Regions from separate parts of the Hahella sp. NS-SX17 genome, predicted to be linked through region 1. Evidence: predicted binding sites of a transcription regulator. Region 1 holds the regulator's gene; each other region holds the start of a gene.
What was found. Region 1 encodes sigma-54, which starts transcription at its own class of promoters, with help from an activator protein. Its sites were predicted from a motif close to TGGCACNNNNNTTGCTNT; they were not measured.
Positions count from the first base shown of each region.

Region 1 (6,906 bases):
TGACGCCTAAAGATGTAGTTTTAGCAATTTCCAACTCAGGAAATACAGCGGAAATTGTCACTATACTACCGCTTCTCAAACGTATGGGTGTGCCGCTGATCAGCATGACAGGCAATCCGAACTCTACATTGTCTCTAATTGCTGAAGCCAATATTGACGCCAGCGTCTCCACCGAAGCCTGCCCGCTTAACCTTGCCCCAACTTCCAGCACTACAGTATGCCTGGTGCTAGGAGACGCTATTGCTATTGCTCTTCTGGAAGCTCGCGGGTTTACAGCGGAGGATTTCGCTTTTTCTCATCCCGGCGGAGCCTTGGGTCGCAGACTACTCTTAAAAGTGTCCGATATTATGCACACAGGCGAATCCATCCCTGTCGTCAAAGAAAACGCATCTCTAAGCGAATCTTTATTACAAATGTCCCAAAAAGGACTGGGAATGACCTGTGTAGTTGACCAGAATTCCAAGCTATTAGGCGTATTCACTGACGGAGATTTACGCCGCACATTGGACAAGAATATTGATATACGAAACTGCACCATAGACACAGTAATGACCGCCAACTGCCGCTCTGTGACCAAAGATATGCTAGCCGCCGAAGCTCTTGGCCTGATGCAGGAGAAAAAAATCAACGCCCTCCCTGTTGTTGACGCAGACAAAAGGGTCATTGGCGCGTTCAATACTCAAGACATGCTGCGCGCGGGAGTCATTTAATGTCGCCTTCATTGACCGAACAACAATTGCAAGCACTGACGCCGATTAAGCTGTTGGCGCTGGACGTGGATGGAGTCCTGACAGACGGCGCCCTTTACTTCGGAGAGTCAGGGGAACAATTCAAGCCCTTCTCAATACTCGATGGCCTTGGCGTCAAACTCCTGCAAAAAGCGGGCGTCACTGTCGCCATCATTACAGGACGCAAATCCGCCATGGTCGCCAAACGAGCTGGCGACCTGGGCATCCTTGAATTACTGCAAGGCAGAGAAGACAAGCTTGTCGGTCTGAATGAAATTCGCAATAAGCTGGGTCTGGAACTCAGTGAGTGCGCATACGTCGGCGATGACCTGCCCGACTTGGCGGCCATTCGCAGCTGCGGCTTTGGCGTCACCGTTCCCAATGGTCACTGGTATGTTCGCCAGCATGCGGCTTATTGCACATCCGCGCACGGAGGAAAAGGCGCAGTGAGAGAAGTGTGCGATATGATACTAGACGCCAAAGGTGTGCTGCACGCCTCATTGGAAGCCTACCTATAACCTCATGACAGATCTGCTCCGACAATATAGCAAATGGATCTACGCCGCTTTGGCGGCGTTCCTGGTCATTTATCTGGTCGCCTACCAGGATGACGGGGCTGTCCCATTTTTCGAGGAAGAGCCTCTACTGAAGGATGAGCCCGACGCTTTCGTCATTAATGCCGTTTATACCACTTACAACAAAGAGGGCGCGCTCACCAGCCGCCTGCAAAGCCAACTGGCCAAGCATTATCCAGATACGGATACCGGCGTACTGACCCAACCCTATCTGGAGATATATCAACAAGGAGAAAAAAGCTGGCGCGTGGAGTCCCTCGAAGGCGAGCTGCTCATCAAGCAGGACACTCTGAAACTCCGCGGCGATGTAAAGGTCAACGGAGCCTCCAATGATGGCGCGCCAATCCTCATGCAAACGGAAGCACTGGACTACAACAACAAGTCACGCTTTATCAGTACAGATCAACCCGTTAAGATAACTTCAAATATCAATCAGTTAACCGCTGTCGGAATGGAGGCGGATATTGATAAAAAGCTTATTGTCTTACTTTCTCAGGTAATCGGTGTTTATGCGCAACCCAAGTAAACTATTCACAGTGACGTTATTGCTGGGCATCGTGTTCGCCCCGCTGAGCTACGCCCTGGACCTTCTTAACGGTAGTGACGAACCGGTACGCATCAAGGCTGGACGCTGGGAGAGAGACGGTCAGAAAGGCATCGACACGTATATCGGCAATGTCGTCATCACTCAGGGCAAATCCAGTATCGAAGCGGATAAAGTCGTCCTTTACACTGACGATCAAGGCATCAGTCGTTTTCAAGCAACCGGCAAGCCCGCCCACCTTGTGCAGTTTGACGCAGAAAAACAAACTGAAACTCACGCTTACGCAGAAAGCATGGATTATGATCGCAGCCAGAGTAAAGTCATCATGCGCAACCATGCGCGGATTCTGCAGGACAACAGTTCCGTGGAAGGAGAAGAAATCATCTATTTCACTGACAAACGCCTGGTGACAGCGAAGGGAGCAACCTCAGGCAATCAGGCCGAACAGGTTGAAATCATCTACCATCCGCCCAAATCTAATAAACAATGAGCACCCTCACCGCCAAAAATCTGGCCAAGGCCTACAAGAAACGGTCAGTAGTAAAAGACGTGTCCGTCGAAATCCGCAGCGGCGAGATTGTCGGACTTCTCGGGCCTAACGGCGCAGGTAAGACCACCTGCTTCTACATGGTGGTGGGATTGATCCCCAGCGACAAAGGCGGCGTATACATTGACGACGCGGAGATCACCGCTTTACCCATGCACGGCAGAGCGCGCAAGGGCATAGGCTACCTGCCGCAGGAAGCCTCAGTTTTCAGAAAGCTGTCAGTGGAAGACAACATATACGCTATCCTTGAGACCAGAGCCGATCTGAGCCGCAAGGAGCGCAAGCAAAAGATGGAAGAGCTGTTGCAGGAGTTTCACATTACCCACATCCGCAAGAGCCTTGGCATGAGCCTGTCCGGGGGCGAACGCCGACGCGTCGAGATCGCCCGCGCACTGGCCACTGAACCAAAGTTTGTCTTGCTGGATGAGCCTTTCGCCGGGGTAGACCCTATTTCCGTCAACGATATCAAGCAGATAATCGAGCACCTTAAGAAACGCGGCATCGGCGTTTTAATTACCGACCATAATGTGCGCGAGACCTTGGATATTTGTGAACGCGCCTATATTGTCAGTGAAGGATTTATTATCGCAAGCGGCACGCCAGGTGATATTCTTGCCAACCCAAAGGTTAGGGAGGTCTATCTGGGTGACCAGTTCAAACTTTAGTTTAACCGGCGGCCTCCATCCCGGATGGACCTCAAGGCTCAAGAGCTTAGGATAAAAGCACTTAATAATTATGAAAAACTCACAAGATCTGTGCCTGAATCGGTGGTAAGCATCAGATGGTTATGAAAACTTCATTGCAGTTAAAGCTGGGTCAACAACTGACCATGACCCCGCAACTGCAACAAGCAATAAAACTTTTGCAGCTTTCAACACTGGATTTGCAGCAGGAGATTCAACAAGCGCTTGAGTCCAACCCTATGCTGGAAGTGTCAGAAGAGGACGAGTCTCCCAATCACGTTCAGAATGATACGATCAGCGACATGCTCGCCAACAACTCCAGCAAGGAGAGGACGCAAGAGTCGGGCATGGAAGAGGGAGGGTTCGCCGAGGAGGACAACTGGTCCGATTCAATCCCCAACGACCTGCCCGTAGACACCGCCTGGGATGACGTGTTTCAGAGCAGCTCAGGCAGCTACAGCGGAGGCGAGGATGACGAATACGACTTCGAGTCCCGCAACAGCAAGGGCGAGACCCTGCAAGACCACCTTCTCTGGCAACTGAATCTCACCCCCATGTCCGATATCGACCGTATGATCGCCGTTGCGATCATTGATGCGGTCAGCTCCGACGGTTATCTCTCCCTTACGCCTGACGAAATTCACAGCGGCCTGCAGACAGAAGGCGAAGAAGAGATAGAACTGGACGAAGTGCGTGCGGTGCTAAAACGCATTCAGCAATTCGACCCGCCAGGCGTCGCAACCTGCAATCTGCAGGACTGCCTGCTGAGCCAGCTGAATCAGTTGCCCAAAGACACCCCCTGGCTGGGGCAGGCCAAACTGGTGGTCAGCCACTACATCAACTTGCTTGGCAATCGCGACTACGCACAGTTGATGCGCCGCAGTCGCCTGAAGGAGGACGACCTGCGGGAGGTTCTCAAACTGATCCAGAGCCTGAACCCAAGGCCAGGCGAAGGCATTCAGGAAAGCAATACCGAATATGTCGTTCCTGACGTAATCGTCAAGAAGGCCAACGGTCGCTGGCTGGTGGAGCTCAACCCGGAAATCGCCCCCAAAATCCGCATTAACCCTGGCTATGCCGGCTTGGTAAGACGCGCGGACAACAGCTCCGATAACACTTATTTACGCGATCAGTTACAGGAAGCGCGCTGGTTTATCAAAAGCTTGCAAAGCCGTAATGAAACCCTATTGAAAGTCGCCTCACAAATAGTCGAACATCAACAAGGGTTTCTTGAGTATGGCGAGGAAGCGATGAAGCCGCTGGTGCTGCACGATATAGCCGAGGCTGTGGAGATGCATGAGTCAACAATTTCACGGGTGACCACGCAAAAATACATGCACACTCCCCGCGGCGTATTTGAGTTGAAGTACTTTTTCTCCAGCCATGTCAGCACAGACACCGGCGGCGAGTGTTCTTCCACCGCCATTAGAGCTATTATCAAGAAGTTAGTCGCAGCAGAGTCACCAAAAAAACCATTGAGCGACAGCAAGATTGCTGCGCTGCTTGGCGACCAGGGCATCAATGTCGCCCGACGTACGATCGCAAAATACCGGGAGGCGCTTTCCATTCCGCCTTCAAACGAACGTAAGCGTCTAATTTAAAAGGAGGAATACAGGCATAAGACTTAAATCAAATAGTCACAAAATGGATGTGCTAGTATTTTTCATGGAAGTGCAAAATTCATAATGCACCGTATATTGGCATTAGGAGCAAAGTATGCAAATGAACATCACCGGACATCAAGTCGAGTTAACTGAAGCACTGAAGGACTACGTTAACAACAAGTTCGACAAGCTCGAACGACACTTCGACAGCATCAGTAATGTCCAAGTAACGCTCTCCATTCAAAAACAGCGCCAGATTGCGGAAGCAACCATGCACATTAGCGGCGCTGACCTGCATGCCAATGCTGAACACGAAGATATGTACGCGTCAATCGACGCACTGGTGGACAAACTAGATCGCCAGATCCTCAAACATAAAGAGAAGCACGTTGATCGGATGCATGGCGCATCCGCCAGATAACAGAACATGGCCCAAACCACACTAACTATTGAGTCCATTATCTCGCCCGCCCTCACACGCTGTGGGGTGTCGGGCTCGAGTAAGAAGCGCGTTCTTGAATATATCGCCAATCTGATTGCGCAGCATTTTCCATTTTTGGACGAGAACGCCATTTTTACCAACCTGATATGCCGTGAAAGACTCGGCAGCACCGGTATCGGCCAAGGTATAGCGATACCCCATTGTCGCCTGGAAAATTGTGATCGCATCATAGGAGCCCTGATTACACTGAAGGATAAAATTCCTTTTGACGCGATCGACAATGAACCCGTGGATCTGCTGTTCGTTCTGATCGTTCCGCAGGAAGCCACCAGCGAACACCTTGACCTGCTGAGCCAGCTGGCCCAGAAATTCAATGATCGTCGCTTCTGCGAACATTTGCGCGACTGCGACAACGACGAAACCCTGTTCAGGAGGGTGCTGGAAAAATAATCCAGCTTCGATGGAAAGAGGAAGACATGAAGCTGATTATCGTAAGCGGTCGTTCAGGCTCCGGAAAAAGTACGGCGCTCCATGTCCTGGAGGATATGGGCTATTACTGCATTGATAACCTGCCTATCGGTCTCCTCTCGCCTCTCACCCAAGAGGTGCTGGACCAGGGAAAAACCCAAAATCAGCAACTCGCCGTCAGCATAGACGCACGAAATCTTTATAGGGATTTATCAGATTTTCCGTCCATTTACGCCACCCTGCAAGCGCACAATATCGATGTGGAAATCATCTATCTTGACGCTAATGACGCCACCTTGATCAAACGCTTTCATGCGACGCGCCGCAAGCATCCGCTTAGCAGCAAAAGCACGTCCCTGAAGGAAGCCATCGCCAAAGAGAAGCAGTTGCTGGAGCCAATCGCCACACTGGCGAATCTCTATATAGACACCAGCGATCTCTCGATTTACCAACTACGGGATCAGGTCAAAATCAGAGTTATCGGGCACAAGACCCAGGAACTCGCCCTACTCTTCCAATCGTTCGGCTTCAAACACGGCGTGCCCTCAGACTCAGATATGGTGTTCGACGTTCGTTGTCTCCCCAACCCCTACTGGGATACAGCGCTGCGCGGCTACAAAGGCACCGACCAGGAAATCATTGAGTTCCTAAAACAGCATCCGGAACCGGAACAGATGCTGCAACACATCATCAGTTTTCTTGAGACCTGGATTCCACACTTCCAGAACAGTAACCGCACCTACATGACCATCAGCATTGGCTGCACTGGCGGGCAGCATCGCTCGGTCTATATCTGCGAGTGCCTGGGAGAGCATTTCAAGAAAAAATATGATAATGTCCAAGTGCGCCACAAAGAGCTGGCGCAATAAGGTTTTAACAATAAGAAGCCACAGTCGCTTAACAATTAAACCGGCCTGAATCCAACATTCAGGAAACTTCAATCTTTTATGCTCATCGCGCCCCATGATCCAGGAACAAGTCACTATTATTAATAAGCTTGGCCTGCACGCCCGAGCGGCGGCCAAATTCGTATCCACCAGCGGCCGATTCGCCAGTAAGATCAGAGTAGCCAAAGAAGGCCAGGAAGTTGACGGAAAAAGCATAATGGCGGTCATGATGCTCGCCGCCAGCAAGGGAACCCCTCTTACTTTAAAAATAGACGGCCCCGACGAAGAAGAGGCGCTTAACGCCATCAAGACTCTGATCGAGGATTATTTCGGAGAAGGCGAATAACCCCTCACTGCTTTCGGGGCGTCCCGCCCCATCTCATCAAACCTCTCAAACAATACAAACCGCTTGAATAAAGTAAGACAAT
Region 1 is NZ_CM170632.1:5,997,678-6,004,583, forward strand. Features, by position in the region: gene AC2IBB_RS26750 (KpsF/GutQ family sugar-phosphate isomerase) at 1-710, shown strand, start outside; gene AC2IBB_RS26755 (KdsC family phosphatase) at 710-1,246, shown strand; gene lptC (LPS export ABC transporter periplasmic protein LptC) at 1,251-1,829, shown strand; gene lptA (lipopolysaccharide transport periplasmic protein LptA) at 1,813-2,337, shown strand; gene lptB (LPS export ABC transporter ATP-binding protein) at 2,334-3,059, shown strand; gene AC2IBB_RS26775 (RNA polymerase factor sigma-54) at 3,182-4,678, shown strand; gene hpf (ribosome hibernation-promoting factor, HPF/YfiA family) at 4,794-5,102, shown strand; gene ptsN (PTS IIA-like nitrogen regulatory protein PtsN) at 5,109-5,573, shown strand; gene rapZ (RNase adapter RapZ) at 5,600-6,460, shown strand; gene AC2IBB_RS26795 (HPr family phosphocarrier protein) at 6,555-6,824, shown strand.

Region 2 (6,906 bases), 210 kb from region 1:
TGTTCCCAGGTAGGCATACCGCCGATCTGCGAGAATGTTGTGGGAACGAAGGGAACGGCGGCGAAGCGGGCTTTCCTCGGCTGGGAGGACAGCTTCCAATTGAGCGTGACGAGCGGTTCCACTATCTCAGAGCAGTCAGGAGAATAGATTGACTTTTTGCTGTGCGACGACCATACAGGCGCCCCCTCCTGGTCATAATGCATATAGATCGCCTCAGCAAAACAGGCGCAAAGCAGGCAGGTCGACAGAATCAAACGGTTTCCCTGCCAGGGGAAAAGCGCCAACCTCGGGTCTTTAAGATTGAGATCAAATAAACGCGTAAGTTCGCCTTCGCACCAAGGGCAGATTGACGCATCAATACTGCCTACGCGAATGGCGTCGCTCGTTTCAGTATCCGTAGGCCCCAGCGCGTAGCAGGCATCCAAGTAGAGTTTTCGCGGCTGATTATGACTATCCAACGTCCAGCCGGCCTCAGCCATACAATTCATCACCGGTACATTCAGACGCGACGCCCAATCCGGCGGCTGCTGCGACCATTGCGCCAGATAGGCCACAACCCTTCTGTCCTCACTCCACGCCAAGGCTTCAAGAATACGGCCATCCAACTCAGGGTCTGCTCCCAAGCGCTCTATCAAGAGGTTGACCACCTCTTCGCTCGCCCCGCGAAATAATATGGCTGGCTCATAACACTCGCTAGACAGGAGGCGTTCCAGCACAGCCGCCAGGTCCGCATCCGTGAACGCCGCCAGCGTCATAGCAATTTCTATTGCACTATCGTCTTCATCGGTCTCAAGCTGTTCTGCGGCATATTCCGCCAAGCGTTGCGTTTCATTTCCCGTCAACGCCTGATAAACCTTCTCGATAGCCCCTGAAAATGGGGTGTAAGTTATTAAGGGGTCTCCAGGCGCAGGCAGGTGATACGCCTTTATGATATCGACCCTGTCAGTCAGTCCTGCGTAGGGGTCAATAACTATGCTGTGCTTACGTATGTACTCTCTCTTCGCTTCCCGCTCCTGCTCCAGGGCGCAGGGCATGCACAAGCCACCTGTGCACTCAGCGGTGCTGGGCAAGATCATATGGTTGCACGACAGGTTTTGGCATTTCATACGTTCAGTCATGGCTGGACTCTTGTTGCGGTTACTAGAGAAAAGAGGTTGTCGTTCGCTTTTGTTCTTCATGGCGGAAAATTGTAATCTGGCCGTCAGCTCCTGACACAATGCTGTCAGTAGCTGACAGGTAGTATTGTCGTGTCGAGACGATAGCTGTGACGAAATCAACGCCGTTACGAAACATACGATAAAACCAAGCAATAAGTCAGAGGGATACTACATGAGTGAAAGCAAAACTATCGCCGGACCATTGGCCGGCCAATGCCTGTGCGGCGCGGTAAAAGTGGCCGCGAAAAACGTCAATTCTGAATACCACGCCTGCCACTGCGGCATGTGCCGTCGCTGGAACGGCGGCCCTTCCATGGCGATTTCCGCGCAGGAAGCGGTCTTTGAAGGTGAGGACAACATTACGGCTTATGACTCTTCCGAGTGGGCGCAACGTGCGTTTTGTAAACACTGCGGGACCAACCTGTACTACCACCTGAAGCCTACAGGCGAGAAATATCTCTGGAGCGGCCTCTTCGACGACCAGTCCCAGTTCAAACTGGCGGGAGAAATCTATATTGACAGCAAACCCGCCGGCTATGCATTCGCTGGAGACCATCCAAGAATGACGGAAGACGAGTTTTTGAAGTCCATTGGCATGAAGTAACCGCTTCGCTGCGCACGGTGACGCTCCCCATCAGCGTGCGCGCCCACTTCTCCTCAACGCCGGACTCATGGGCTTCATCGTAAGCTTGCTTATCCCTTCCCCGCCACGCTATGGTAAAGCGGCTAACGCTTAGCAAAGAGCTAAAGGACTGAACTCAAACCACGAGCATAAAGCGTATGACCGCTCCCATCAGAGAAGAAACCAACGCCCTCGCCCTTGCAGACAAGGCGACTTTTCCCTTTCCGACGCCTGAAGGCCTCATCTACGAAGCGCATTTCAACCGCGATCAGGAATATCTGGCTTTCTTCAGCGAAGACTGCCCCTACGAAGAAACGCTGCATATACAACACCTCGACAGCAGCGGCCATGTAAAAGAAGAAGTCACACTCTCCGCCGAATACACAGGGGGCGTATTTCAATTCGTCGACGCACGCGTCAGTCACATCGATTTCCTCTTCTGGCCGGGCCTCAAGATCCGGGCGGAATGGTTGCAGGAGCCGCGCTTTATGTGGAAAGCCGAGGCGGTTCCAGGAGTTCAACGCTCCGATAAGTTTTTCCGACGCACGCAGATAATCATTACTCAAAGTGACTAAAGGGAACCTAGTATGCCGGACAATCAATCCAACAATAACAGCGCGCATGAAGCCATCAGGCAGTTTGAAATCCAGGCCGTCAATTTCGGGCAACGTTTTATTCAGGACAGTAATGTCCGCCAGATGTATATGGAGAAAACCAAGGCCTATGCGGAATCGCTGAAAGACCTGGTCAACAGCCGTCAGATGAGCCCCAGCGAAGCGGCGCAGGCCGCCAATCAGATGCGTAATGAAATCATGGAGTGGGCCAGAACCAAATCCAGCGACATCGGACGCGCCAAAGCCCGCGCCCTCAAAGCGAAAGGTCTGGATTTGGATGTGCTGTGCGACAAGTACGCCAAGCGCCTGTTCAGCAAGCCCTTCTCGCAACTGAGCAAAGCGGATCAGGATCACGTCTTTCTACAGATTGTGGAAAGCTCCGGCAGAGCGAACCCCAAAGTCTCCGCGAAAGCCATTCGCCTGGGTAAAGCCGGCCGCGCCCTCTGGTTATTAAGCGCCGGCATCGCCATCTACAACATCGCCTCCGCTGAAGATAAAACCCGGGCGACAGGCAGAGAAGCCGCGAATCTGGGTGGCGGTTTCGCCGGCGGCGCAGCGGGAGGCGCGGTGGCGGGATTATGGGCCGGCCCGGTGGGCGTCGCCATTGGCGCCGTGGTCGGCGGCGTTTTGGGCTCTATCATCGCCGACGAAGCCTACATTGAGGTCGCCGCCTCCAATGACCCTTTCGTGAAAACCTTTCTGGACAAACATACGCAAATGTTCAACACCGACGAAGAAGCCATCGCCCGCGACCTGGTGGAAAAGTGCAGCTACGAAATGGACAAGGTCTATAGCGTCTTCAAAGAGCTGGACTGGGCGTACAACTCGGATGCGGACGACGTCGCGCTGCTTTACGTCAACCGAGTGCGCCGGTCGACGCCTATCATCAAAAGCAGTCTGAAAGCGCATACGCCACTGCGCAACCTGCTAACAGCGATATTGGAAGACGGCTGGACCACCTCCAACGAACGTGACGCCATCCGCTACGTGCAGCAAATGTAGCCGCGTTACTTCCCTTGATTGTGGCCGACCGTCTCTTTGCGCTCGGCCACACAGCCACAGGATAAGCCCCTTCCTAAACTCTCAGCCTAAACCAAAGCTTAGTCGTCGCGCATACAAAACAGTCTCTCACTTCCTTTATAATCGAACTCTGATCTCATCGCTGTAATCACGTTTGCACACCCATCATTCAGGACTGGCGACTCGCCTATAACAGGAAGGAGTGATTATGTCGAAGCCTGCGCCTCATTCGTTTCTCTCTGGATCAAAAGCCCTCAAACTGTTCGCCACCGTGGTGTCCATCCTCGCCGGCGTCGTCACCATCATCTTCAGCATTAACCGCGACCCTACATCCAGTCAGCACAACAGCGGCGACAATAACGTCATGGTCGGCGGCAATGTAGGAGGAGATATCAGTATCCGCCAGGAAGACTCTCCTTCCTATCGCATCGACATCATCGGCGAAAAGATGATCAAGCCCGGTGAGAAAGTAGTGGTGAAGCTGGATGCGGAACGGAGACAGCACCTGAGCGGCATGACCTGTCATTGGCAGGTGCAAGGCAATGAAGGCGCGGTGTTGAAGCAAGCGCCGGATAATTGCCAGATGGAGCTGACGCTGGTGTCGATCAGGGATGCGACCGACTTCAGCCGGGTCAGTATTGTAGTGGAGGCGACCACTTCCGCCGGAAAACGCTACAGCGCCGTCAATGAACTCATGGTCAGGCCGGACCCGAATTCCAGCCAGTTCATCCAGCAACAGCAGGAGGCGCTGCGTGAAAATATGACCAAAATGTTCGACGCCGCTGGAGAAACCGTTAACAGCGCACAGACTGACGCAATGAAGTTAAGCGGCAGACTGCGACAGTTTCAGACAGATGTTCGTCGCAACGGACTTGCCGCCAAATTGGAACATAGACCAGACAGGGTATTCGAGTGTACTCCCAGCGGCTGCAAGGTAGATGCGCAAGAGCTCTGTGAAGCCCAGGCGACGGGGCTGGCCTTCGGACCCACCCATGGAAATCATGCTTTTCAAACCGCCATCGACTGCCGTGAGGTGGAGGCTGGCGGAATAAGCGAGCTTTGTCTCATCCCTCCTTTTGACATCATCGGGCTGAAGCCTGGCGCCGAACTTTACGGAGACATTCTCTTCGCTGACGCCGGGTCCATTCCGTTCAATATCAAAATCAGCTACAACGCAGACAGTTACGATCATCGGGACTCCAGTTGGACGCCGTTGCGCGCCAAGGGCGCTGACTACGCGGAAGCGCCGTTCGCCGCGCTTAAGTTTGAAGCGCATGGAAGATCATTTCAGTTATTCCTGGGAGCGTCCGGCGCCCAGTGTTATGTCTCCAGGCCCAGCCTGGAGATCGCCTACGACTCCGACGGCAAGGGGTTCATCAATACCTCCCAGGGAGGACAGGCGCAAAATGTCTTTCCCATCGTTCCGCCCCAAAGCGACGCGATTAAAGTGCGAGTCAGCCATGACGGTGAGTCCCGGGAGTTCAGCTACGCCTTCGACCTGGACCAGATCATACGCAAGACCGCCGCTAACCTGGGCCGTCCTCAATTGAACTGTCATCGCAACGCAGAGATCATTGGCTGCGCGCCGCCGGACCATGACCCATTGGTGATTTGGGCGAATGTACAGAGGATTCGCTATAGCGCCAGCAGCGACCAACTCGAAAACAGCTTACCCGTGAGTATTAAAGGAGAGCAGATTTTTGAGAAAAACCCGCGAACCATCCTCAGCGCATACCGGTTTACCGTACCAGGAGACTGGAACGATATTTTTTATCAGCTGGAGTTCAAAGACGGCCGTTTGGGTAATGTGGAGCGGATTCCGATGTAACTGTGCGTTTGTAATTAGGGAGTAAAGGTCGAAGTACGTCGGTAATTTTTACAAAAGCAAAACTTAAAGTAAAAAAGGCGGCGGCGAATCCATACATAATGCAACGTCTTTTATTTATAATTGACGTTCGCTTACTTGAGTGTCGGGACAATATGAACTACGCCAGTGTGTGCTCGAACAGCAAAGACAACCGCGAATGCCGTAGAACAGCTCCAAACGTCAGCAAAGTTTACAAAAGTGTAAGCTGCTGTAGATTGACCTCACAGATAAAGCCGACACCGACAGGGAATATGGAAGATGGCGCGCATTTTGCGTAAAACGTTGAATTAAAGGGTACTTTTAACAAGGAATTCTCATGAAGAAAGTTTTACTTTTCTTAACCGTCCTAACGCTTACCTCCACGGTTCGCGCTACTCCCATTACCTATCAGTTTTCAGGCAGTCTGGAAGACGTCAGTAATGTGTTTGACCCCTACTTTCCTGAAAGGGATTTTCCCAATATTGGAACCTCAATGTTTGGAAGCCTCACTTACGATATCGTAGGATCGCCGGATGATCGAAAAATTGTAATCAGCTCCTGGAGCGCCAGAGTCGGTGACTATGTTTTTGGCGACTCAGGCGAGAGCACGATGCCTCCCTTCGAAATGAAAGCGCGTATGAATGAAAACACCTTCAGTTTCACCGATGAAGTCCCCTCTGATAACATTCCTATTTTCTATTTTGACGTCGCTGAATTTGAACTCAACTTTAAAGAGCCTCTTTCACCCTCCTTGAATCACCTCCCTGTTGCTTTATTTGATTCAGGCAGTCTGACGCTTGACGTCAACGCTACAGTGAAGTTTGCTATCACCAGCATCAAGAAAGTCCCTGAGCCCGCCACACTGGCCTTATTCGGCGCAGCCCTTCTGGGACTCGCAGGAAGAGCGCGACGCAAATCTTAAACATTTAACCGGTTAGCGCTTTCTTCATCACACCCTGACAAAAACGGCTGATCTGGGGATCAGCCGTTTTTGTTACTGCAACACAATCAACTTCACGAGAATATCTTCTGCCGCGTTTCGTGCTTGGATTGCTCGATAGCGGACAGCTTGGATCTCACGTCGTCCATGATTTCTTTCATGGTCTGAATGAAATCCTTAGCTTCATCGATATTCGCCGAGTGCTTCTCGGACTCCGCTTCATACTGCTTTTGATGCTCCTGATCCAGCTTGGACTCATAGGTCAGGGGCGCCGCAACCACCGTACCGACGCCCCCCGCCATCTGGGTGAAGGTCTGTCCCAGGTTGGTCAGGTTCTGCGGCACCTGCAGCTTCAGCTGCAACTGCGCAGGATCAAGCTTGGTGTCTTTCATCAACGCATTCGTCTGCTGTGTCGACTTCACCGTCAGTTTGACGGAAGCGGCGCCGCCTGCGATCTGAAAAGCGCCCTGCACCAGGGACGCCGCCAGTTCTTTACCTGCGGAGTCACGCAGCTCCTTGCCGGCGTTTTCCAGCGACTGCCACTTCTGCTGGTACTCGCCATGACGAATGTCGCGGGCGCCTTTTTTCTGCGTCTGCGCCAGCTCATGGATCAAACTCATAATGGCGAAGATATCCACCTCCAGAGTGGCGCTGGCCTCCGACAGCTTGCCGTCAAGCTGCTTCCCTGGCGGGCCTGCCTTGCTATC
Region 2 is NZ_CM170632.1:5,791,713-5,798,618, forward strand. Features, by position in the region: gene AC2IBB_RS25735 (hypothetical protein) at 1-1,118, opposite strand, end outside; gene AC2IBB_RS25740 (GFA family protein) at 1,330-1,761, shown strand; gene AC2IBB_RS25745 (hypothetical protein) at 1,938-2,354, shown strand; gene AC2IBB_RS25750 (hypothetical protein) at 2,367-3,395, shown strand; gene AC2IBB_RS25755 (hypothetical protein) at 3,622-5,241, shown strand; gene AC2IBB_RS25760 (PEP-CTERM sorting domain-containing protein) at 5,597-6,181, shown strand; gene AC2IBB_RS25765 (hypothetical protein) at 6,274-6,906, opposite strand, start outside.
Region 2: AC2IBB_RS25760 (PEP-CTERM sorting domain-containing protein) is a predicted target of sigma-54. The motif match lies at 5,540-5,557, and genes of this name have one in related genera.

Region 3 (6,906 bases), 3.3 Mb from region 1:
CATTACCGCGGGAAACCGCTGGATAAGGCTGCGCTGTTGAAATACATCGTTTCCATGCGTTCCCACCAGGATTTTCATGAGCATTGCGTAGAGTCGGTCTATCTGGCGCTGATGCAACGATATCAGCCGGAGAAATTGGCGGTCTATGCGCGTTACACCCGGCGTGGAGGTCTGGACATCAACCCTTTGCGTTCTAACTATCCGTTGGCGGCGGATAACTTCAAGCTGCCGCGCCAATAGCTCAGGCGTCGCTTTGGTCCATTCTTATTATTAATATGGCGGTGATATTGGCGTATTAATAAAGAGGCGCATGGAAGCGCCTGCGCGGCGGTTATTCCCAATTATTGCGGCATTTTTGCAATGCTACTCCGCCACTTGCGTCATTAATTCTTTCTCTGCGATGAATCCCGCCACGATGATGAACGCCAGACTGGCGAATAAACACATGGCGAGGTATACCGCGCCGAAGGGGCTGTAAGCTTGTTGCAGGGCGCCTCTCCCGTGAAATAATGTCGAGCAGATGATGACGCCGGCGGCGCCGCTCAACTCCCGCACGTAACCAAAGAACGCAATGCCGACGCCTCGGTCCGCCGCCGGCAGTACATTTTGTACAGCGCAGGCCAGTCCCGGCAGCGTGAAGCCTACTCCTAAACCGATTATCGGAAACAGCGACACGAACGCGACTTTCATCAGCATCAGAAAGAAGGCGATGGCGAGCAGTATGAAACCAAGCAATATATGAGTTTTGTAAGCGCCTGTCGCCGCAATGTGTTTGCCGGAAAAATAGGCGCTGACGCAGACCCCGAGCGTGAATAACAGCATGTTGTAACCGCTGGCGGTCAACAGGTAAGCGGTGACTACCCAGGCGATGTCTCTCATGGCGTTGAGTTCCGCCCCTATGACGGGAAGGGGGGTGGTGACAATGGTTTTCTCCAGCGCCCCCAGAAAAATAAGCAGGGAGACGCTGTATAGCGTTTTCTTGTGTGGCATAACAACCTGATACGTATAGCGGAATATCATGCGCGGCCGCATTGGTGCTTTGGGGGGGGCGTGACGGCAGTGAGGATGGGGGATGCGTCGCTGGATGACGCGACTTTGTCAGGTCATGGCGAAGCCAACCCAACCCCGTGTGCTTGAATGTCTCAATACCGCATACCCCTGCGTGTCCAACGCATTGGGGCTGGCGATTAACCGTATGGAATCTAGAAGAGCGCGATTAGTTGCGTAATTTTTCCGCTGCGCTTTCGAGGGACTTCAAGATGCGTTCCTTGGCCTGGGCGCTGACTTTGCCTGCATCCAGATACATGGCGAATCCTTCGGTCTCATGTTCGATAAAGCTTTGGTTGCCGCCAATATCGCGACGCAAATCCACAACAGAATAAATTGGCACCGGCTTGGCGAAGCCCTTCACCGTTATCTCGCCCTTATCCCGGCACATGATGGTGTCCTTGATCAGCGCGAAAGTTTCGTAGGATACCAGAATTTCTCCCGGGGCCGCCATGGACTCCAGGCGGCTGGCGAGGTTCACTTCCTTGCCTATGATGGTGTAATCCATACGGTTTTCCGCACCGAAGTTACCCACGGTGCAGTAGCCGGTGCTGATCCCCATGCGAATTTCCAGCGGCGTGCGGACGCCCTGGCTGCGCCACTTCTGCCTTAGAATTTTCATGTGTTTGCGCATTTCGATCGCCATCATGACGCAGGCGCAGGTGTCTTCCTTGGCGCCGCGGCTGCTGGGGTCGCCGAAGAAGATCATGATGCTGTCGCCGACGAACTTGTCGATAGTGCCGCCGTATTTAAGCGCGATCTGGGACATTTCATTAAAGTAGGTGTTGAGCAACTCGGTCAGGCTCTCCGGCTCCATTTCCTCCGCCAGCTCGGTGAATCCTTTGATGTCGGAGAAAAACACCGCTAACCGCTTACGCTGGGTTTCCAGACGAACGTCGCGCTCGCCGGTGAAGATGGACTGCCACACCTGCGGTGACAGGTATTTGGCCAGCTTGTGAGACAGGGCGATGGATTGCTCGCGCTGAAACTGAATCTGTGACTTTGCCTGCACCAGGGCGCGGGCCTGTTGGTGCGTGTAGTAAGCAGTGACGCCGACATACAGCGAACAGGTGACGCCGCCGATGATGCTGACCACCATGGGGGTGGGCGGCGCAAAGCTCAGACCAAAATAGATGGACGCCACGGTAAAGCCGGCGAGAAAGGCGATATTGCCATACAGCCAGCTTTTCATACCGCCAACGATTATGAAGCTGAAGTTCAGCATCAGCAGAAAAAACAGGGTGGGGGTGACGCTGAATTTGATCAAAACCAGAATCACGCCGCACAGGAAACCGTCCACCACCATCATGCCCTGGCGGACCTTGGTGTTCTTCTGTTTATCGAAGAAGCGCAGAGCGAAATACAGAATATGCGGCCATAGCATGGCGCCGGGAATGATCCAGATGAGGTATTCGTCGAAATGCCCTTCCAGAATGCCAGCGACGATAATTGCGGCGCATACCAGGTAGCCGAGCACTCGGGCGTTATAGTCCGGCATGGGTGGGATTGTCACCTGAGTCGGGGAGTGCGGCGCATTGGCGAGATGTGGTGGTATCGGCATCATTTGTGTCATAACCGCAAATACCGGTATTGTCCCGTCAGCATATTTTTCAACCTAACCAAATGTCCCTGCGAGCTTGCGGGCTTAGAAAGCGGCTCGCCGGTTTGCTGTTATCAATAAAACGTCCTGTCCTAGCACGGATATACCCTAAAAAGGACAGGAATAGAAGGTTTTCCGGGTGGAAAGCAGGAGGCGCCTGTTCAGCAGGCGTAGTGCGACGCATTGGTTGAATGCGGGATTGCCATGCAAAAAGCCTTTGGACCGGCGTAAACCATCCGCCATAACTGCCGCCCTCTTCTGGTAGTATAGTCCACCAGCGCTACGATCGCGTCTTAGGTTAGCAGTAATGGGGTTGTCCGACAATCTGTTAGGCGGTTCTGTCCCTCGTTAGACAATCTTTAACCTTTTGAGTTGGCGTAAAAGGCTGGAAATGTGGCGCGATAAGACAAGTGTTTTCTGCCTTTGGGTTGCATATATTTAAGAATCATTCCTATTTATAATCTGAGTCGAATCATCCGTCGATATTCTATTGGCATGGCCGGCGGTCATATCTATAAACAAGGCGGTCACATCTATCAACAACAGGAGCATCGTATAACGCCATGGCGGTATTAGACATTCTTGCAAATCGAACCTCTACGCCTTTATTGCAGGCCCCCGCCCCCAGTCATGAAGAATTGCGACAACTGTATCCAGTTACCATGCGCGCGCCGGATCATGGCCGCTTACGGCCTTGTCGGTTGATAATCGTCGAAGGTGAAGGGCTTGAAGCCCTGGGTCGCATATATTGCGAAGTGGCGGAGCAGGACGGTCAGGACGATGCGGCCAGGCAAAAACTGGCCAAAGCGCCCAGTCGCGCGCCGATGGTGATTGTCGTGGTCGCCACTGTGCAAGAGCATCCCAAGGCGCCGGAGTCGGAACAGCTGATTTCCGCCGGCTGCAGCGCATACGCCTTGATGCTGGGTTTGGGGGAGCTGGGCTATGGCGCTATGTGGCGCACCGGATGGGTGGCCTATGACGAGCGTGTCAAACAGCGCCTTGGTTTGGCCGCTAATGAACATGTTGTGGGTTATCTGTATGTGGGGACGCCGGCCAGCAAAGACAAAAAAGTTCCCGAACCGCCGGCTTTCGAAGAGCGCGTCAGTTTCTTTGCTGGCGAAACGAGCTGATTTTTCTGCGGCGCTGCATGCTCAGGCAGAGGCCGCTTCTCTTCATACCGGTCCGTATATTTGAGATTGTGTCCACCGCAGTTTGTGGCGATGGTTTTCCTCTTGCCGCCTGGTGTGGGCGCGCTTTCCTTCCGGGCGGTATCCCTTTGCCGCCTTCCGCCTGCCTGAAAACACTATCTATCTGAAAAATAAAACAAAAAAATATCTGGCGCGGGACTTGCTGACATTGTTGCAAATGACGATTGTCGCAGTCAGGCAACTGCAGAGGTGTTAGATGGCCATATCATTCGACAAAGCGCTGGGTATCCATGAGCAGGCGCTGAACGTCCGCGCCAGACGGGCGGAAGTGCTGGCGAACAACATTGCCAATGCGGACACGCCGGGATTCCGCGCCCGGGATATTGATTTTAAAGCCGTGCTCAAGCAAGCCAAAAGCATGGACGATTCGCTGGAGGTGGTTACGACTCACGATGCGCATATGGCGATTAAAACGCCGGCGGAAGGCGCTTTGTTGTACCGACAGCCGCTGCAGCCCTCTATTGATGGCAATACAGTGGATACGCAGACGGAAATAGTTCAGTACTCCAAGAACGCGCTGGACTTCCAGGCCAGTTTCGAATTTCTCAATAGCCGGCTGAAAGGTATTGTCAGCGCGATTAAAGGAGAATAATGATGGCGATTAACAACATTTTCGACATTGCCGGCTCTGGTATGACCGCACAGTCCGTGCGACTGAACACGACAGCGAGCAATCTGGCCAACGCGGACACCGCCAGCTCCAGCATCGATCAGACCTATCGCGCACGCAAACCAATTTTTGCGGCGGTTCATCAAGACGCCCTGAATGCGGCGATTCCTCCCTCAATCAACGATGACGCTTCCCGCGGCGTTGAAGTGCGGGCCATTGTGGAAAGCGATGCGTCTCTGGAGCGCCGCTATCAGCCGGACCATCCCATGGCGGACGAGGACGGCTATGTGTTCTACCCCAACGTCAACGTGGTGGAGGAAATGGCGGATATGATGTCCGCTTCCCGCAGCTTCCAGACCAACGTGGAAGTGCTGAATTCAGCGAAAACCATGATGCAGCGCCTGCTGACGATTGGCCAGTGATGAACTTTTCGTGAGGACAGCGTGATGAGCGATATCAATACGACGAATCAGACTAGTGATGCGCTGAGTCAATACGCGCTTCAGCAGAAGTCCGCCAACAGGAAAAACGAGCTGGGTAAAAACGAATTCATGGATCTTATGATCGCCCAGTTGAATAACCAGAGTCCGCTCGATCCCCAGGACAACACGGCGTTTGTCGCGCAGTTGGCCCAGTTCAGCTCGGTGGAAGGCATTCAGTCATTAAATTCGACCGTAGACACCATGGCCTCACAGTTCCGCAGCGCCCAGGCGCTGCAGGCTTCAGCGATGGTGGGGCGGGATGTGCTGGCGCCGATGGAGAGCGCCATCAAGACTGCGGATGGGTCCATTAACGGGGTGGTGGAGTTGCCTGCCGGAACCTCGCAACTGGCCATTAGCGTTTATAACGAGGCTGGCGAGCTCATCACGACTATTGATAAAGGTTATCAGCCTGGCGGTGACGTTAATTTCAGCTGGGACGGCAAAAACAGCAAGGGCGAAACTTTGCCGGCCGGGCGGTATGAAGTGGTGGCGCGTGCTCGTTATAGCGGCGAGCAAATGCAGGTCGGCTCTTATTTGGCGGCCAATGTGGATAGTGTATCAATCGCTCGTGACGGCAGCGTCACATTGAATCTGGCCGGACTTGGATCGGTCGGATTAAGCGATATCAAACAGATCAGTTAGCATGTGCGAGGTGTGGTATGCCGTTTAATATCGCGTTAACAGGAATCAGAGCAGCATCGGTCGACCTGGAGGTGACCGGTAATAATATCGCCAACGCCAGCACGACTGGCTTCAAGCGATCCCGTGCGGAGTTTGGCGACCTATACGCCAACAGCTTTTTGAGCCTGGGCTCCAACCCGGTTGGGGATGGCGTGCGGGTGCAAAAAGTGCGGCAGGAATTTGCGCAGGGCAATCTTTCCTTTACTGAGAATGGGCTGGACCTCGCCATTAATGGCGAAGGCTTTTTTATTCTCGATACTAACAGTGGCGATCGCCGTTACAGTCGCGCCGGCGCTTTCGGCATCAACAAAGAAGGTTATGTGGTGAACAGCTCCGGCATGCGTCTGCAAGGTTTCGTCGCTAATGACAGCGGCGTTGTCAGCGGCGTTCTCGGGGATCTGTTGATAGATGACACTAGCCTCGCGCCAGATAGAACCACAAGGGTGGACGCTAACCTGAACCTGGACGCGTCCGAGCCGGTGCTGCTGGAGCGGGGCGACTCACTGTCTTCGGATGGGCTGCTGATCGGGCAAGCGGTGGACGCTACCGCTGCCGGCACGAACGGCAATAATGGCTACGCGGCGCAGACGATTACCGTGACTCAGGCTGACGGCTCAACTTCAACAGTGACTATTCCCGCGAATAGTTCCGCTGCCGAAATAGCAGGCCTGTTCAATAATCTGGATAACATTGACGCCGCCGCCAGCACACGGGCTACGATTACTGCTGCGGGTTTCAACAATGCATCCGGCACCATGCAGGTATTTATAGACGGCGTGCTGTTTGACGGTTACACCAACCTGACTGACTTGGGCAATGCGATCAACTCCTCCTCAGAGCTAACTGGCGTTCGCGCCGTCTTGGACGGCGCGGACCTGGCGATTATCAATAATCGTGGTAATGACCTGCGCTTTGGGTTCAGCGGCGCTGCTGGAGATCAGTTTGTCGTGCAGGGCAACGATGCGGCGGCATCAACACAAACCCTTAGCACGGCATTGACGGATGTGGTTGTAGGCGGCAGCGTCAACCTGACCATGCAGGATGGCGTTACTCTAACAAGCGGCACGGCGGATTTGTTCGCGACTTTCACTGGCACGCCTTTCGTCAATAACGTGTTCGACCCGGCGGATGAAAACACTTATAACCATGCAACTTCGACAACGATCTACGACAGCCTGGGCAACTCCCACGTTCTGACGACGTTTTTCGTGAAAGAGCCGCCCTCGGCGACGACGCCGGACAATCTGTGGACCATGTATGCGTTGATCGATGGACAGG
Region 3 is NZ_CM170632.1:2,714,855-2,721,760, forward strand. Features, by position in the region: gene queF (NADPH-dependent 7-cyano-7-deazaguanine reductase QueF) at 1-240, shown strand, start outside; gene AC2IBB_RS12300 (hypothetical protein) at 364-990, opposite strand; gene AC2IBB_RS12305 (adenylate/guanylate cyclase domain-containing protein) at 1,217-2,620, opposite strand; gene AC2IBB_RS12310 (nitroreductase family protein) at 3,211-3,777, shown strand; gene flgB (flagellar basal body rod protein FlgB) at 4,052-4,447, shown strand; gene flgC (flagellar basal body rod protein FlgC) at 4,450-4,887, shown strand; gene AC2IBB_RS12325 (flagellar hook assembly protein FlgD) at 4,912-5,589, shown strand; gene AC2IBB_RS12330 (flagellar hook protein FlgE) at 5,607-6,906, shown strand, end outside.
Region 3: flgB (flagellar basal body rod protein FlgB) is a predicted target of sigma-54. The motif match lies at 3,984-4,001, and genes of this name have one in related genera.